4 regions of the Pseudoalteromonas sp. ASV78 genome follow, and region 1 is predicted to be linked to each of the others. Evidence: predicted binding sites of a transcription regulator. Region 1 holds the regulator's gene; each other region holds the start of a gene.

Region 1 (4,689 bases):
GCCCAGTACGCTATCGCCAGCGGCTTGTTTATCATCTTGATAAAGCGTGATACTGGCATCAAACTGCACGGCTAATTGTGCTAATACAGTGGCTGCGCGGGCATGTAATCCAAGTTTGTTTTTTATCAAAAATGTATCTTCTAAGCGCATCAATATTCCTTACTGTAAACGAGAGTTGTTATTCTTGCTCGCGGTGGCGAATCTTTACATTGCTGTGGCTCATTGAAAAGCTTTCACCAATGGTTTGGGCTAAATAAACGGAGCGATGTTGGCCACCGGTACAGCCAATTGCAATCGTGAGGTAACTACGATTATTACGCTCTAAGTGCGGTAACCACGTTTGTACAAAGGTTTGGATCTGCCAAGTGAATTTTTGCACGATACTGTGGCTGGCTAAATAATCTTTTACTGGCTGATCAAGGCCTGTAAGTGGCTTTAACTCAGGCTCCCAATGTGGGTTTGGTAAAAACCGCGCATCAAATACGTAATCGGCTTCTTTTGGAATGCCATGCTTAAAACCAAATGATTCAAAGGTGATAATTAGTTTTTTGTCTTTTTTACCTAGAATTTTTTCACGGATTGACTCTGCAAGCTGGTGGACGCTGAGGTCGGTGGTATCCAGTATAAAGTCGGCTCGGGTCGTTAATACATCAAGTAATACTTTTTCTTGTTTGATGGCTAAATCAAGCGGCAAAGAATCCAAAGATAATGGGTGTAAGCGACGGGTTTCAGAAAAACGCTTGATCAGCGTTTGATCGTCACTGTCTAAATAAAATAATGTCGGATTTGCAAAACCTGGCAAATATTCAAGAATATCGTTAAATTCTTCTTGTTCCTTGGGTAAATTACGCACATCTATGCTGACTGCAATTTTGTCGTAATTATCAGAAACACTACGCACTAATGAAGGTAATAAGTTGACAGGGATATTATCAACACAATAATAGCCAAGATCTTCGACTACGCGCAGGGCAACAGATTTACCTGAGCCAGAGCGGCCACTGATGATGATTAACTCCATGTAAATTCTCCTTCATTTAATACCAATTTTATTAAAAACATGATCATTCTAGCTTGTTAAATAACTCACTAACTTTGTCAGAAATTATTTATATAGCGCAACTATATGTCATAATTTCCGCCTTGTTATAGCGCTATTTTCCTGTCGCAATAATAGATCAGTAATGCAATGCAATTGGTATGACTACGACTGCTCAACAATAACGTGATACAAATCTTGGTCCGTTTTTGCGCTACGTAATTGTTTGCAAAAATCTTTGTCGTTAAGTTTATCAGCAATTGTGGCTAACGTCTTCAAATGAAGTTGGCTATCACCATCTGGTACGATGAGGGCGATAAATAGATCCACTGGACGATTATCAATCGCATCAAAATCAATTGGTGATTCACTCACTAAAATTATCGCTAGTGGGTTTTCAATACCCGCCATACGACCATGAGGAATCGCAATACCACGGCCAATGCCTGTACTACCTAGTTTTTCTCTAGCGAGTAATGCATCGAGGATTTCTTGTTGCGATAGCTGGGGAAGTTGTTCATGAGCCAATTGGCTGATAAATTCAATGATCCGTTTTTTGCTATTAAAAAGGACCGCAGCTTTGCTGCAGTCCTGGCAAATAAGTGAGCTTAATTTCATAGTATTAGTGTCGAGCGTGTTTCTCTTTGTGTTTGATTACTTGACGGTCAAGTTTGTCGATTAGTCCGTCAATGGCTGCGTACATGTCTTGGTGCTCAGTTGAGGCAAATAGTTCAGCGCCACTGACATGTATTGTGGCTTCTGCTTTTTGGCTTAGCTTTTCTACGTCAAGAATAACATGGACATTGTTGATGTGATCAAAATGCCTCTCAAGCTTCGCAAACTTATTGTTTACATAGTCTCTTAATGAATCAGTAATTTCTACGTGACGACCAGTTAAATTTAGTTGCATAAGCATTTTCCTTTTTTGATTTTACGCCTTAAATCAAACTCTTTCTTTGATTTGACGGTGGAATAGCCAGTGACTCGCGGTATTTTGCAATAGTCCGTCTAGCTACTTTGATACCTTGCTCTGCCAATATATCTGCAATTTTACTATCACTCAATGGTTTCGCTGAGTTTTCTGCGCTAATCAGTTTTCTGATCAATGCTCGAATCGCGGTAGATGAGCATTCGCCGCCATTCTCAGTGCTTACATGGCTTGAGAAAAAATACTTTAACTCAAAAATACCACGCGGAGTATGCATGTATTTTTGGGTTGTTACCCGAGAAATTGTCGACTCATGCATTTCAACCATTTCAGCAACGTCATTTAGCACCATAGGTCGCATGGCTTCAGGGCCATGTTCAAAGAACCCTTGCTGCTGTTTAACAATGCAGTTAGTTACTTTGAGTAATGTATCATTGCGACTTTCTAGGCTTTTTATAAACCACTTAGCTTCTTGCAGATGCGAACGAATAAATTGGCTGTCAGTGCTCGATTTTACTGAGCGTGACATGGCCGCATATTGGCTGTTCACTCTAATTTTTGGCATGCTGTCTGGATTAAGCTCAACCACCCAGCGGCCTTTAATTTTTTTCACTGATACGTCAGGAATAACGTATTCTGACTCTTCCCGTACTATGGTATCCGCAGGCTTTGGATTGAGACTGTGGATCAGTGTCATGACTTCTTTTAGTTCTTCTTCCTTAAGCTTAGTCTTTTTCATCAAAGTGCGATAGTCGCGACTAGCTAATAAATCGATATGATCCGTTAAAATCATTTTTGTCTCGCTAATCCAAGGCGTTGCGGGATCAAATTGATTTAATTGAATACATAAACATTCTTGTAAACTGCGTGCGGCAATGCCAACTGGGTCAAATAACTGAATGCGCTTTAACACTGCTTGCACTTCGTCAAGTTCGATTTCTTCTTCGCTGTTGCCTTGATTTAAACTCTCTACAAGGTCTTCACAGCTGAGGGTTAAAATACCTGAGTCGTCAACGGCTTCAACAATCGCAATGGCTATTGCTTCATCGGTTGGACTAAACGGAGTCAGTTGTAGCTGCCACATTAAATACTCATGCAAGGTCTCTGTTGAGGCGCCTTGATAAATAGATTCATCTTCAGGCATTGGGCCTGATGAGCTGTTTGGCGCTGCACTCATGTATTCATCCCAAGTGACGTCCATGGCCATTTCGTCACTGAGTGTTTCTTTACTTAACGCTTCACTGCTTTCTTGTTCGTATTCACTAGGCTTGTCGTCCGCTGAGGCACTGACAGTTAAGTCATCGTTATCTTGTTTTTGTTCGTTTTTGCCAGCCGTATCTTCTGAATATTCATGTTCTTCTAGTTCTAACAACGGATTGCTATCTAGCGCTTCTTGAATTTCTTGCTGGAGATCCAATGTACTGAGCTGCAATAAGCGAATCGCTTGCTGCAGTTGCGGTGTCATTGTAAGTTGCTGGCCCATGCGCAGCTGGAGTGATTGCCTCATGTATCTCTAACAATCCTTTTATTATTGTCATTGTTAAGTTTAGCAGATGCTTAGCTAAGTGTGGCTTTATAGCCTAAATTGCTCACCTAGGTAAACATCGCGAACTGTTTGGTCGGCGAGTACATGCTCAGGTGTGCCTGAAGCAATTAACTCGCCATGAGAAACTATGTAGGCTTTTTCGCAAACATCAAGGGTTTCTCGTACATTGTGGTCGGTAATAAGTACGCCAATACCACGGTTTTTAAGGTGTTCAATAATCTTCTTTATATCTAACACTGAAATTGGATCAACGCCAGCAAAAGGCTCGTCTAGCAAGATAAATTTTGGATTTGCAGCTAAAGCGCGCGCAATTTCAACGCGTCGGCGTTCACCGCCTGATAGCGCCATACCTTGGCTGTCGCGAATATGTTGAATGCTAAACTCATCAAGTAAGCTGTCGAGGGCTTCTTCTCTGGCTTGCTTTTTTAGCTCTTTGCGGGTTTCTAAAATCGCCATAAGATTTTGATATACAGTCAACTTACGAAATATTGATGACTCCTGAGGCAAGTAACCAATTCCTAAGCGGGCGCGGCTATGCATTGGCAGTAGGGTAATGTCATTATCATCAATACTGATTTTGCCTTTGTCGCTAGGCACTAAGCCTACAATCATATAAAAGGTGGTGGTTTTACCTGCGCCATTTGGGCCAAGTAAACCAACAATGCTGCCAGCGGTTACTTCTAAACCAACACTTTTGACAACTTGGCGACCTTTGTAGCTTTTCGCTAAAAATTCAGCTTTTAATGTACTCATGGTTGGCCTTTAGATTTGATTTTTTTACTGTCTACTGGCACGAGTATAGTGTGTACGCGATCGTCTGAGCTTGCGCCTTTTTCGGCACTGATCAGTTGTTGATCCATGTCGTAGGTAATACTTTTAGCATTAATTTTTTGCCCTGCTTGAGTAACCTGTGCGTCACCAATTAAGGTTAAGTAGCGCTTTGCAACGTCGTAACGAACTTCTTCAGCACTGGCGCTCATGATCGTGCCATCAGCTTGTTTTTCTTCAAAATAAGCTGGGTTGCCAGTCGCTACAAGCAGTTGTTTATTATCGCCTAAGTCTTCACGTTTGTGTACTTCAAGGCGGTCAGCTTTGATACGACGGTTACCATGAATGATCTCAACGTTCTTTTCAAAAATACCGATATTATCTTTCAGTTGTGCAAGTTGTTTGTCT
Region 2 (4,689 bases), 2.9 Mb from region 1:
GCTTAATCGTTTAATGAGTGATGATGATAAAAAAAAGCTTAGTAAAGAGATAAAAAAGCAGCTAAAAGTGATCAATAAAACCTTTGCCAAAAACACCAAAACAACTAACAAACAGCTCTCCACACTAGAAAAAAAACTAAAACGTTATAAATAAGCTATTGGGTTTTACTAGTATTTAGCATACTCTTAACAAGTGTAGAGTATATACTCTATAGGTCATTTTGGAGTACCCGTTCATGCAACCACAAAACATCGCCGAGCTGATTTTAAATGGCTTTAAAAAGCATTATAAATTATTTCAGCAGATCACTGCACAGGCCCCTCTCGCATTTGCCAATAGAGACTGGGCAAAAATGCATGATATCAGTCGCCTGCGAATAACCTATTACGATGATCGGGTAAACGAAACCACTCAACAGCTACAAAATCAGCAATTAGCCAATCAACTTGATGAATCACTGTGGCTGCAAACAAAACAAACTTATCAGCATTTTTTAACGTTTCATCCGCAAGCAGAATTAGCTGAAACTTTTTATAATTCCGTATTTTGCCGATTATTTCATCGGCGTTATTTTAATAATGATTTTATTTTTGTTAAAGCCACTTTAGCCGATGCGCCTGCTCTGCCCGTTGAAGCCGAATACCGTAGCTATTTTCCTGTTGTAGACGGTTTAAAGCCCACCATTAGAAAAATAATCAACCAGTTTGATTTTAAAGCAGATTTTGTTAATTTAGAACGTGATATACGGCTGCTTGTTAAGGCGTTTTACAAACAAGCTCCCGACACTCATCATCGTGCATGGCAAATGCGTTTTGATATTTTACAAACGCCTTTTTACCGTAATAAAGCCGCGTATATTGTTGGCCGAGTAGTCTCGCAAAGTGGTGTACAGCCATTTATTATTGCCGTGTTGCATCACCAAGAGCACGGCCTGTATCTTGATGCGTTACTCACTAACTCATCACAAATGCGGGTTATTTTTGGTTTTGCCCGCGCCTATTTTATGGTTGAAACTCACGCCCCTTCGGCCTTAGTGCGGTTTTTAAATCAACTAATGCCCAACAAAACCTTGGCAGAGCTTTACAATGCCATTGGTTTTCATAAACAAGGTAAAACCGAGTTCTATCGCGAGTTTTTAACCCATTTACAACGCTCCAGCGATGACTTTGTGATTGCTCCTGGTACACCAGGTATGGTGATGATGGTATTTACCCTGCCTTCTTTTGATTATGTGTTTAAAATAATTAAAGATAAGTTTGGTGAAAGTAAACCGTTCGGTCGCGATACTGTACTTAAACGCTATCAATTAGTAAAAAGTCATGATCGGGTTGGCCGCATGGCCGATACCATAGAGTATTCAAACGTCGTATTCCCATTAGCACGTTTTAACGCTACATTGCTTGCACAACTTAAAGCAACCATTGGCTCATCAATGATCATTGAAGGTGATTTACTGATCATCAAGCATATGTATATTGAACGACGTATGACGCCACTGAATTTATATTTAGAAAACGCCAATACCGAAGATGCCGCTGTTGCTATTACAGAATACGGCCAAGCATTAAAAGAGATGATTGCGGTTAATATATTTCCGGGCGACATGCTGTTAAAAAACTTTGGTGTTAGTAAACATAAACGGATCATTTTTTACGATTACGATGAAGTGCAATATTTAACAGATATGAACTTCAGAGCACTGCCTAAAGCAAAAAGCTATGACGACTACTTAACCAATGAACAAAGCTACTCTGTAGCACCGCAGGATGTATTTCCTGAACAGTTATGCACCTTTGTAATGCCTAACCCGCGTTATAAAGCAATTTTTACTCAGGCACACCCTGAGTTACTCGATGTGATATTTTGGCAGCAAGCACAACAAAATGTAAAAAAAGGCATTGTTAGCCATATATACCCCTATCCGGCAGCACAGCGATTTATCCACCAGTGGTAAACGAAAGGACACACAATGAATATCAGTAAAATAGATTTAAACTTACTCGTTTATCTCGATACCTTATTACGCGAATGTAATGTTACTCGGGCCGCACATCAGCTGAGTATTACACAACCGGCCATGAGTAATGGTTTAAAACGCTTACGTAATTTGTTTAACGATCCAATTTTAGTACGCACCAGTGATGGCATGGTGCCTACCGAGCGGGCAATTGAATTACAGCCGGTGATCCGCGGTATATTAATGACCTTAGAAGAAACCCTTGCCCCTAATCGCGAGTTTGAAGCCAGCCAAAGTAAACGGGTATTTCGGATCATGGCCAGTGATTACGCCGCCAGCACTTTAGCGCCCAAGTTATTAAGTAAACTTCACGCAGAAGCACCCGATACCACCTTAGATATTCTAACGCCAAGTGACGTGACCTTTCATGATGTAGAAAACGGCAAAGTCGATATGGCAATTAACCGCTTTGAAAACTTACCGCAATCGTTCCATCATAAGCGAATTTGGAAAGACAGCTTTTGCTGCTTAGTAAAAGCCGACAACCCGATAATCGAAAATTTTAGCTTAGATAGCTATTTAAAAGCCCGCCATATTTGGGTGAGTAAAACAGGCTTTGGGGTCGGCGTTGGTATGGATCCCAAAGATGTGCAAAAACTGGGTTGGGTAGATGAAGCCCTCGCACACTTTGGTAAACACCGTAATATCGCCACCTTTACCCGTAATTATCATGTCGCTATTCACTTAGCGAAAGAGCAAAATTTGGTTGCTACACTGCCTTCAAAAGCCGCCAATATTTATCTAGATGATGCTGGTTTAAAAATACTTGAGCCACCTTTTCCTATTCCGCCATTTGAACTCGATATGATCTGGAGTCCTTTGTTACACCGTGATGCAAGTCATATTTGGTTACGCCAAAAAGTGGCTGAAGTAGCCGATGAGTTAAAGTAACACTCTTACAAAGTCTGTGTAAATTTTGCTTACTGAGCTTAGCTTGGTAAGCAACCCTCTCCCCAGTAGTTATATTTACCCTATAATATACAGAGTGTTATATTAATTTCTCATACTGGAACATGGCTTGCTTTAGTTAATGTGAATTTCACTAAACTTAAAGAGGTCATAATTATGAATACCCATCAAGGACAAGACGTTAATCATATCACTGACATTATCCAAGTAATGAACAGCGGCATCGACTTTTATGAAAAAGCCCAACAAGAAGTGCAAGATCCAGCAATTGGCGCGCTTTTTCAACGTATGATAGATGCGCGTAAAGTGAGTGTTGAAAACCTTCAGCCTTATGCAATCAATGAGCAAGGAGAGCGCGAAGATGGCTCTTCATTTGCTGTTGAAGCTCGCCGTGCGTACACAGCACTTATCACTAAGTTCAGCTCAAATAACGATGAAAATTATGTTAAAGAGCTTGAAGAAGTGGAAGATAAAACACTTGAAGAAATTAAAGCCGCGATGAAAAAGCCACAGCCACAGGACTGCGAAGCCGCACTGGCTAAAGTATTATTAACCATGCAAAGCTGTCATACAGAAATGAGCCGTATGCAAAAACATTAATCACACTCATTAACTCAACGCCCAACCTTGTGTTGGGCTTTTTTATGCTAAAAACCATATTCTCATGAATTTTATAACAAAAAAATGCAAAGAATTAATAAAAATAAAATATTTATTTAACCACGATAGATTTTTATTCTACTAACTTTATAAATAGGTACCTGAGATCCGCTGTGGCGCCGCAGCATTTATTTAAACTTAATAAATATAATAAGGTTCCATTATGAGAAACAAACAACATATAAACCCACAAAACGCTGACGTTGATATGACCCCGATGCTTGATATCGTATTCATATTATTAATTTTCTTTATTGTTACAACATCGTTTGTAAAACCTGTGGCTATAGAGCTACAACGACCTTTAGATAAACCTAACATTGATAAGCAAACTAAAAGTGCCCATTTTAGTATCGACCAAAATAATGCCGTACATTTTGGCGAACGGTTAATTGCGTTAGACCAAGTAGCCACTAACCTTGCCATGTTTGCAGCAAACTATGAAATAACCGCAGTGCAAATTACAGCGAACGAAAACAGTAGCCATCAAACGTTGATGACGGTAATGAATAATATCAAAGAGTATGATAACTACCCCATCACACTGACATCAAATTAAACGCGCAAAAAAAGGGCCTAAGGCCCTTCAAAGCTAAATAACGTAGGAGAAGTTATTTTAGAAGCGGTATTCAGCACCTACATAATAGTAAGCACCGTTAAAACCAAATGGCGCAGAGCGACGTGAGTATTCAAATACCCCAGTGGAACTGACAATGGTATTACCCGATGCATCCACAATTGTGCCGGCACGTGAGTTACCAATGGTGTTTTTATCTGGGTATACGTCAAATAAGTTGTTAGCACCAATATTCAGTGACAGATTATCAGTAACAAAATAGTTTACTTTAATGTCAGTTAGAATTTCAGCACCATAGGTTTGCCGACCACCGTCTTCGACGGTATATTCACCATAACGGTTAAGTGACAAGTTTACCGTCCAATCTTCTAAACGATAGAGCGCACTTAAGTTAACTCTGTCTTGTGGTTGCCACTCTTCGATGATTGAAATTTCTTGTGCAGAAAATACGTCTTCTACAGGAATTGTTTCAAGGCCACTGCCCTGTGGAGTAAATAAGTCCACCACATCGGTTTCAGTAAAGTT
Region 3 (4,689 bases), 1.2 Mb from region 1:
AATCAGTGTTTAACCGATCTTGACCAACACTGGCACTTAAACGCTGACTTAAGCTACCAAGGCGTTTTTCAGCTTCTTTTAACCAGCCTCGTAAGTTATCTGCCCGCGCATAAAACTGGCTGTCACGGCTGTTTTGGTCGGCTATTTGAGTGCGATAAACGATTAAAAAATCGATACCTTTTTGATACTCACTTTCAGCACTTGGCCACGCCCAGGCTTCTGAGCTGATATTAAATTGTGGTTGAGCTTTTTTTAAGGCTTCGTGTTCAGTTGACTGTGACTGTGAACGGCTAAAATCTTTGCGCATTAATAGCGCTAAATCACGCGTCATCTCAAGTGCGCCATATTCCCAAGCAGGCATGTTATCCATAAAAATACTCGGAGGTATTACATCATTTGATAAATAGCCGCCAGGTTTATTCAATAATGTGCTGGCAACATTAATCAAAGCAGTCGTCGTTGTGTAACCTGTTACTAGTTTTTCTCCACGCTGCTGCGCATCCTGTTTAGCTTGCGTGATCACATTTACGCGGCTTGGCTCAATACTCCAATACACAGATACGGCATAAAATAAAATAAAGACTAATATTAGCCCCGTGATAATTTTCCCTTTATGTTGTGACATTTTACCTCCTAGTGATGTGTATGGTGCTGCTGAGATGGTGGTATTTCTTCAATTTGGCTTTCTAATGAAACCACTGAAGCTTGAGTAAATACCCGATCTCCGTTGCTAAAATATAGCGTGAGTTTGAGTTCTTGCCCTATTTTTAATGGCTCTTTTGGTTCAAAAACCATTAAATGATAACCGCCAGGCTTAAAATCGAGTTGTTGATGAGCTTTGATCTGCAACACATCTACTTTTTGCATTTTCATCATGCCATTAACATGCTGATGTTCATGAACTTCAACACGTCCTAAATTTTCAACACTAACCTTTGTTAACTCTATGACTGTATCACCATGATTTACAAGTGTTAAATAACCAGCGCTGGATTTACTCCCCGGTAAAAAGTCTCTTATTTGAGCATTACTAACAACAACTTTGTTTACAGTCTCATGCTGGTGATCTGCATGAGCGAATAACGCTGAAGAATAAAGGCTTATTGCTAAAATAGCGGGTGTGAGCATAGTAAGTAATGGCTTAAGAGACATTTCGATCCTTGTTATGGTAATCACTTGAAGTACTAAATTTAGCATATTTGCGAAAAAATAGTCAGCTAAATTAGCATTTAAGGTAATTTCAGTGGCTCAAATTAAGCCACTTTATGATTATCAGCAACAAGCCAGCACAAGCAAACAATAAGTAATAACGGCCAAGCAATCATTAAAGAACCAAACAGCAAGGCTAATACCACGCCAACCCCCACAATTAGACCCGCTCCAAGCAAGCCGACACTTACCAGTGCAATCACCGCGATAACAACAATCACCATCACTAGCGCACCAAACAACTCAATGCCGACCCAACTTAAGTCTGCAATCCAAAGAGGAAATTGCCATGAGTCAAATTGCACCACATCAAATGGATTAAATGCTATGAACAACATTACCAATAAACAAAACGCAATAACTTTCATGGCTCTTTCCTAGTACGCTTTATTGTCTAAACAACAATGAGCAATTAAGTAACCTGCTGCTATAAATACAGGAAACTGAATAAAAAGTACGATCGTTGCAAGCCTAGTCGCCCAGATAGGAAAATCGAACCGGCGCGCTAAGCCACTACATACACCCGATATTTTTTTATTTAACGGATCTTTACTCCAACGAGCATGATTAAATGTATTCATTGTTATTACTCCTAAGCGGTCTGTTTCAATTTAGCTTTAAGCTCGGCAAGCTCATTATCTAACGCTTCATCTTTCACTAACGCGTCTATTTGCTCTGCAGTTGAATGTTGTTTTGCCGTTACATCATACGCTTCAACTTGCGCTTCAATTGATTCCACACGTCGCTCAATGACATCAAACCGAGAAAGTGCATGCGCGACTTTATCGCTATTTAATTGTTGATTAACACGTACCCGTGCATTTAATACATGATGAACCTGCGCTAGGCTTTGCTGCTTAGCTTTAGCCGCACTAAGCTTATCTTGCAAACGCTGTGCATCATCACGTAACTTAGCTAATGAATCTGACAATTTAACTAGCTCTGGTGCAATCGCAGCCAAATCATTTGCGACACGTTGCTTTTCTTTCAAGGCTGCGCACGCTAAATCATCACGCCCTTTACTTACTGCAAGCTCAGCTTTTGTTTGCCATTGCGCTATCGACGCTTTTTTATCAGCTTGCTGGCGCTGTAATGCTTTTTCTTCACAGAGAATAGTCGCAGCTGTAGTGCGGCATTCATCTAATGCTTGCTGCATTTCGTGAATTAATAAGTTAAGTAGTTTTTCTGGATCTTCTGCTTTATCTAATACCGCAACGAGGTTTGATTGAATTAGATCATTAACGCGATTAATTAAGCCCATGATTTTCTCCTGTTGATTATGGGTGATTACAACAAAGAGATTCCAAGACTTGTGCCAAGTAACGAAAATAAAAATTTAAACAATAAAAAACAAAAGGATAAGATTAAAAAACAAAAATTAAGCTGACTTTAAAATGAATGTAGATAAGTTAATTTGACTAAAAAAATGCTTTTTTAACCATTATTTAGGTTCAAAAAAAGCCACTAAAAAGTGGCTTTTTATATTTAAATGATATGATTATTCAGGCACAAAACTTAACGCTTTATCCATCACCGATAAATCGGCCTGTTTGCCATGGCCGTTTTCTGAAAGATGACGTCTATAGCCGCGTGCACCTGGTTGACCTTGAAAAATTCCCAACATATGCCGTGCAATATGCCAAAAATTGGCACCTTGACGCATTTCATCTTCAATGTAATCATACATAGCGCGCACCACGTCATGGCGAGAAAGTGTAAATGGGCTATCACCATAAACTTTTTCGTCAACTTCGCTTAAAATAAACGGGTTACTGTAAGCTTCACGACCTATCATCACGCCATCGATATGCGCTAAATGTGCGAGACTATCAGCAATTGTTTTAACGCCACCATTTAAGCTCAGCTCAAGTTGTGGGTAATCTTTTTTTAATTGATAAACTCTTGGGTAATCAAGCGGTGGCACTTCACGATTTTCTTTCGGACTTAAGCCACTGAGCCAAGCTTTACGAGCATGAATAATAAAATCGTCACAGCCAACCTTATGACTCGCTTCGATCAGCGCACATAAAAACTCATATGAATCTTGCTCATCAATGCCAATACGTGTCTTTACCGTAATCGGGATATTAACTTCGGCTTTCATGGCAGCCACACATTCAGCTACCAATTGTGGTTCCGCCATTAAACAGGCACCAAAACGGCCATTCTGTACGCGATCAGATGGGCAACCAACATTGAGGTTCACTTCATCGTAACCACGCTCAGCCGCAAGTTTTGCACACTTTGCGAGTGCATCAGGATCAGAGCCACCTAATTGCAAAGCAACGGGATTTTCATGCTGGTTAAAATGTAGGTAATCTCCGCGGCCAAATAAAATCGCCCCTGTTGTCACCATTTCGGTATAAAGCACCGCGTGCTTAGTCATTTTACGATGAAAAGTACGGCAATGGCGATCTGTCCAATCGAGCATCGGTGCCACGGAAAAACGTCTATTCAAAGTAAAATCCTCAGGTTTATTAGTCGCTAGTATTAGCTACGTAAAAGCGCTGCATTTTACACAAATAGCTGGGCTGCTTCAATGATAAGCATTAAGCCAGTCACAACCCCCGAACAAGCGTTGTAAATGGCTCAATGAAGATTATTTAACTAAGTAATCATAGTTAACACCGCTAACTTCAACAACGGTAACTGCAAGTTCAGTGTAATTTTTAATTTTAGGATTAACTAATTTAGCCCCGACAGCTATTTTTGCAATTTTGTTAGTTTTGTCTAACTCTACAATCTGCAATGACGCTGACGTAGCAAAGTCTGCTGACTGAGTATAATACTCAGAGCCAACACTTGCACTAACGGCTAGATTTGGTTCACTGTTGGAGGTTGATTGCAGCAGAGTGCCTTTTTTCAAATCACTTTTTAAAATGGTAAAACTAAATTTAGGTGTGTTCTTCTCACCAACAAATATAGTTACTGCACTTTGTCCATTTAACTCAAAGTCATGCTCTGTAACTTCAACAACTCTTACTTTGTCGTTATCGTAACTAGGTTCTACGCAAGCTACGGCTCCAAACAGGATCAACGCAGATAAAACAATACTTTTAAGCTTCATTTCTATTCCTTAAATTAAAAAAACCTATAGTGTAAAACTAGATAACACTTAACGATATTTCAATAATTAAATCAGTGAAATATATTTAATCCCATTTACTACTTATTAAAGTGGAGCAACAGCTAAGCCAAAGTAATGCGCAATTCCGCCTAATATATTAGTAACGGCCACTGATGATAATATTAGTCCCATGATCCGACTAATGATACTAGCCCCACTATCACCAATTAATTTATGTACATGGGTTGCTAACAGTAATAAGACTAATACCACGCCAAGCACAGCAATCATCATAGAGGATGTGATTAATTGCTCAACCCAAGTGTATTCTGTGTTTCGAGTCATCAAAACAGCGCCAAGCATGGCACCAGGGCTTGCGATAGAAGGTATAGCTAAAGGAAAAATGGCCGTTT
Region 4 (4,689 bases), on a different contig from region 1:
AATGCTTGGTATCGTCATTGGGTTGAAGTAGGTTTTGAAAAACTTGAACTGTTACTAGACAGTAGCCATCAATATTGCATAGGCGATAAACCGAGTCTTGCCGATGTCTGTTTAGTACCGCAAGTATTTAATGCTTATCGCTTTAACGTCGATATGACTGCGTATCCTAAGATAGCAGCCATTTATGAGCGCTGTAACAAGTTGGCTGCATTTATTGATGCTGCACCACAAAACCAACCGGATGCAGCCTGATATTCTCTTAGTTACCCAGCGCACTGTGGAGCACGGTTAGGTGCTCTATCAAGTCTAAGCCCAGATCCGTTAAATATCCGCCATCTGGGCTATCAATAATACCTTTATCAAATAATCGTTGTGCCGCACTTAATAAGCTTTCATCTGCGTCACTGTGTAGTTTTAGCCCCTGCATTTTGCTAGTTAATGGGAATTTTGCTAACAGTGTAAATTCGTCAATCATCGTTTGGTTAAATTGCATGTGTTCACCTTGTCTTGAAAAATTATTTTTTGTTGATTATTTACCCTAACACATTTTATTGCCAAGTCACCTTAAAACCCCTAAGGGTTGGGAGCAAATGCATTAAATTGCAACTGAAACTAGTTTAGGTATAAGCTTAGTGTAATTATTTTTTTATGCAAAGGCCGCACATGCGAATTTTAAGTATTATAGGTGTTTGTTTTATTTGTTTTATTTACTCTGTAACTAGTTTGAGTAATACGCCAAAAACAACATTGTTACTCAATCCACAACAGGCGATAGATCAACACTCAATTTGTTGGTATGAAGATAAACGCTATAGTGAAGGAGCTATTATTTTGATGGCTAACGTACGGGTGATCTGCACTGCCAAAACCCCAAGCCACAATAATAGTCCGTTGACTTGGCTAATGCTCAATGAGCAAAATGAAATTATTTACCCAAACGTGCCTAAAACAATTCGGGTTAACTAATAGATAGCACATTGGTATCAACGTCCAGTTACGCTACAATAGTGGCGACTTTTATCAAGCAACAGTGAATTATGAATCAGCAAGCAAACAACCCGTTACATGGTATTACCCTTGAACAAATAGTAGTAAAACTCGAGCAAACACTCGGCTGGAGAGCAATGGGTGAGCACGTTGATATTCGCTGTTTTAAATCGGATCCGAGCGTTAAATCAAGCCTTAAGTTTTTACGCAAAACGCCTTGGGCACGTGCTAAGGTCGAGCAGTTATACTTAGATAACTGCGTAGATACACAGCCACAAAACAGCGGTTTTGTATGGCCTAGTATTAAAAAGAAATAACAGTCGTTGCGCGTTATTACGTATAACGCGCAACAAGCTTAGTTACTCGACCTGCTCCGCACAGATCACCGCCAATGATTGCGGGGTAATTTCAATGCTCAGTTTATCGGCGCTTTTAACTTCGCCATCAAGTACATACTTTATTTCCTCCGTTGCCGATATTGCAACGCGTCGCGCATTGGTATGATGCGAATTAATAGCAAAGTGTGCTTGAGTGATACTGCTAAAGACCAGCTCAGCAATACTTAATACATTGGTGGATGCATCTTGGTTTGGGGTTAGCCAATTAACATCCAATAGACCATCGTAATGATCTGGCTGACCGCCTCCTTGTGCTAATAACGTAGTAAAAGGTGCCGCGTTGGCAATAATTAAACTATTGGTATGTATTTGCTGCGGCTCGTTATCATCTAACTGTACGGTAAAGTCTTGGGCTTTTTGTTCCCCTAAAGCCTGCCAAAACCCTTGTAAATATGCAAACTGACCCAGCTCGTTTTTAGTATCCCGATCTGCTTTTTCAATCATATGTTGTTCAAAGCCAATACCAGCCAACAGCAGCATCAACTCACCATTACAGTATGCTGTATCCATTAGCTTAGTCTGTCCGTCGATAATCAAATCACAGGCTACTTCTACAGGGATCAGTTTAGATTTGATCCCCATTAACACGTGAGCTAAAGCATTGGCTGTTCCCAGTGGAATAATACCTAGCTTACAGTCGCTATTAACTAACACACTGGCAACTTCTGCAACCGTGCCATCGCCGCCGCAGGCAATGATCATATCGGGATCATCAGCGATAGCCTGTTTTGCCAGCGAAATACCGTTTTGCTCCACTGAGGTGCAAAGCACTTTTAAATCATAATACGCCGACAAACGCGCAATAATTAAATGCTCTTTTTGTTGCCACAACTTGGTCCCAGACACTGGGTTCGCAATTAACACCGCTTTATTTTTAATAAGCAGCTCACCTTTGCGGTGACGCCTAACCAAATGGCGCAATTGGTGCTTGTTTAAGTTTGCCGTTGCGCGGGTTTCTTTAATTTGTGCGAGTACTTGATGTACATCGGCATTTTTATCTTGGCTTAATAAATAAGCGGCCATCACAAACACTGAACGCCCACGCCCTAAAGCACAGTGCACCACGACTCGGCGATCATTTTTAACATGATGAGCAATCCAGTTAATGGCTTGATTTAATTGCGATGATGTTGGTGCGCGATGATCGAGCACTGGAATATTTAAATAGTTTATATTTTCTTGCGTTGATGACCATTCAAGTCCATCAAATTCACAGGTTACATCTAAAACAGCAGTAATACCGTGATCTTTTAAACTATCGATATCTGAGGGAAACAAACGACACGCTAAAAACAAGTGTTCATTTATTTGTTGCAGTGGCGGTACTTTATCGTGCTTGCGGCTCCACGCATTGTACACTTGTGCACCCAGTAAAAAAGGAATGAATGCCCAACGTATATAAAATGGGATAACGCCATTTTCTCGTTTGCGAAAGATTTTTGCGAGATTAAAAAAGTAGGCACCACTTACCAATAATAAAGATAACGCCGTCCAATAAAATAGTAGTGCAAAATAGCTTGGACTAACCTGCCATCCCATAAAAATAAACACAACTGCCAATAATAAATAACTTATTGCTGCCCACATACATACTCCTTTTTGTTGTTAGTTTAGCAAATAATAAAAGCAATCTATGCGCCACTACCATGGCTTAAGAGCAAATAAAATTTCATATATATTTCAGTGTATTAAAGTATTATCCGATTAGTGCAGTGATACAAGCTTTGTTAACATAGGTTATTTTTACACGTCAATAGAGCTAACTTACACAGTTGAAAGTATAGATTATTAAATAACTTAGACCATAAAAAAACCTAGGTTATAAATAACCTAGGTTTGCTATAAAAACATATCGTTTAACTTTACACGTCGATTTTGGTTAACCAGCCATGCGTGTCTGCTGCTTTACCCCATTGAATATCGTTCAACGCTTGGCGTAAACGCATAGTCGTTGGGCCCGCGGCACCAGTGCCCACTTTATACTCTTTATCATTATGAATAAAAGTACCAACAGGGGTTAATACCGCAGCCGTGCCCGATAAAGCAGCTTCCGTGCCTGGCTTTGCAGCACGCTCGAGTAACTCAGTAACAGTAAAGTTACGTTCAGAGACCGTCATACCTAAATCTTTTGCAATCGTTAAAATACTGCTGCGGGTAACGCCGTGTAAAAACGTGCTATCTAGCGCTTTGGTGATGATTTCATTGCCATCGATTAAGATAAAGTTTGCCGCGCCTGTCTCTTGTACATCGCCACCAGGACAAAATAAGATTTGATCCGCTTTATGTTGTATACGAGCCGCCGTAATAGGTGCTAATGCACTGGCATAATTACCGCCACTTTTTATCATGCCCATGTGTGGGGCACAGCGCATACCGTCTTCTTCAAGTAATACCCGCAGTGCAGTCGCACCACCAGCAAAATAATCACCTACTGGCGATAATAGTACATATAACAGCGAGCTAAGTGATGGTACGGCTGCTTTACCAATCGCAGCTTCTGTGCCGATATGGGTAGGACGAATATACATAGAGCCCGGTGGTAATGGCGTTTCATCAGCGTATTGACGAACAATATCAATAATCATTTTTTCAAGCATCGGTCCATCGACCTCAGGCAAGCTTAATAAGTGCGAACTTTGCTTCATGCGGGCAATATTTGCATCCATACGGAAAATATAGACAGAACCGTCTTCATGGCGAAATGCTTTTAAACCTTCAAAACACGTACTTGAATAATGCAGAACATGTGCCCCAGCATGCAGCTCAATTTTATCTGAAGGAACAACTGAGCTTTCGCTCCAAGCGTTATCAGTAAAATGAGCTTGAATCATCTGCGGCATAAATACAGTACCGAATGCGGCCATTTAAATCTCTCTTATGTGGTCTATTTTTACCCCATTGTATGACATTCATGCACTGTTTAACCATCACTAAAACAAAGCATTTAGTATGAAAAGGTAATTTTTTTATAGTTTGCTCAAAAAAATAGTCTTTATTGCTGAAATCGCAGTAGCTAACAGGCTAATAAGGGTAAATAGTGAGCAACTTGATAATTTCCCCCAGCCAATGAAAAGTTGATCCTCGTAACTTGCGAAGCCGTATTTAGCTGCTAGGCTAAGTGATGGAAAATAATGAAAATAAAGTTAAGCCCTCATCATTTAGTTGGTTTTTTGCATCCATTTGACGTTATTAAACGTTTACTTAATGAAAAGAATAGTAGGAACTCTATGGAAACGGACGAATTGTTACCTCTGCTTAGCGCAACCGCTCAGGGCAATAAACAGGCATTTGCCAAGTTATATAA

The links. The regulator sigma-54, encoded in region 1, starts transcription at its own class of promoters, with help from an activator protein. The targets are predictions, from matches to a motif close to GTTGGCACGNNNNTNGNNT.
Region 2: a site for sigma-54 is predicted at 3,024-3,042, ahead of ACMVDV_RS02820 (ferritin-like domain-containing protein). Genes of this name have one in related genera too.
Region 3: a site for sigma-54 is predicted at 2,511-2,529, ahead of ACMVDV_RS10685 (PspA/IM30 family protein). Genes of this name have one in related genera too.
Region 4: a site for sigma-54 is predicted at 3,010-3,028, ahead of ACMVDV_RS21550 (diacylglycerol kinase family protein). Genes of this name have one in related genera too.

What each region holds. Positions count from the first base shown of each region.
Region 1 covers NZ_JBLOPA010000001.1:3,551,266-3,555,954, forward strand. The annotation lists gene ACMVDV_RS16130 (HPr family phosphocarrier protein) at 1-150, opposite strand, end outside; gene rapZ (RNase adapter RapZ) at 179-1,021, opposite strand; gene ptsN (PTS IIA-like nitrogen regulatory protein PtsN) at 1,205-1,657, opposite strand; gene hpf (ribosome hibernation promoting factor) at 1,662-1,949, opposite strand; gene ACMVDV_RS16150 (RNA polymerase factor sigma-54) at 1,978-3,474, opposite strand; gene lptB (LPS export ABC transporter ATP-binding protein) at 3,541-4,266, opposite strand; gene lptA (lipopolysaccharide transport periplasmic protein LptA) at 4,263-4,689, opposite strand, start outside.
Region 2 covers NZ_JBLOPA010000001.1:640,396-645,084, reverse strand. The annotation lists gene ACMVDV_RS02835 (DUF4124 domain-containing protein) at 1-154, shown strand, start outside; gene aceK (bifunctional isocitrate dehydrogenase kinase/phosphatase) at 237-1,955, shown strand; gene ACMVDV_RS02825 (LysR family transcriptional regulator) at 1,971-2,909, shown strand; gene ACMVDV_RS02820 (ferritin-like domain-containing protein) at 3,084-3,527, shown strand; gene ACMVDV_RS02815 (ExbD/TolR family protein) at 3,751-4,146, shown strand; gene ACMVDV_RS02810 (TonB-dependent receptor plug domain-containing protein) at 4,204-4,689, opposite strand, start outside.
Region 3 covers NZ_JBLOPA010000001.1:2,359,331-2,364,019, forward strand. The annotation lists gene ACMVDV_RS10665 (DUF2333 family protein) at 1-625, opposite strand, end outside; gene ACMVDV_RS10670 (copper chaperone PCu(A)C) at 634-1,152, opposite strand; gene ACMVDV_RS10675 (hypothetical protein) at 1,254-1,577, opposite strand; gene ACMVDV_RS10680 (PspC domain-containing protein) at 1,587-1,790, opposite strand; gene ACMVDV_RS10685 (PspA/IM30 family protein) at 1,802-2,470, opposite strand; gene dusA (tRNA dihydrouridine(20/20a) synthase DusA) at 2,708-3,667, opposite strand; gene ACMVDV_RS10695 (hypothetical protein) at 3,809-4,276, opposite strand; gene ACMVDV_RS10700 (MarC family protein) at 4,382-4,689, opposite strand, start outside.
Region 4 covers NZ_JBLOPA010000002.1:827,667-832,355, forward strand. The annotation lists gene maiA (maleylacetoacetate isomerase) at 1-252, shown strand, start outside; gene ACMVDV_RS21535 (TIGR02647 family protein) at 260-493, opposite strand; gene ACMVDV_RS21540 (DUF1496 domain-containing protein) at 664-966, shown strand; gene ACMVDV_RS21545 (VF530 family protein) at 1,038-1,304, shown strand; gene ACMVDV_RS21550 (diacylglycerol kinase family protein) at 1,347-2,972, opposite strand; gene ACMVDV_RS21555 (branched-chain amino acid aminotransferase) at 3,248-4,249, opposite strand; gene ACMVDV_RS21560 (sigma-70 family RNA polymerase sigma factor) at 4,613-4,689, shown strand, end outside.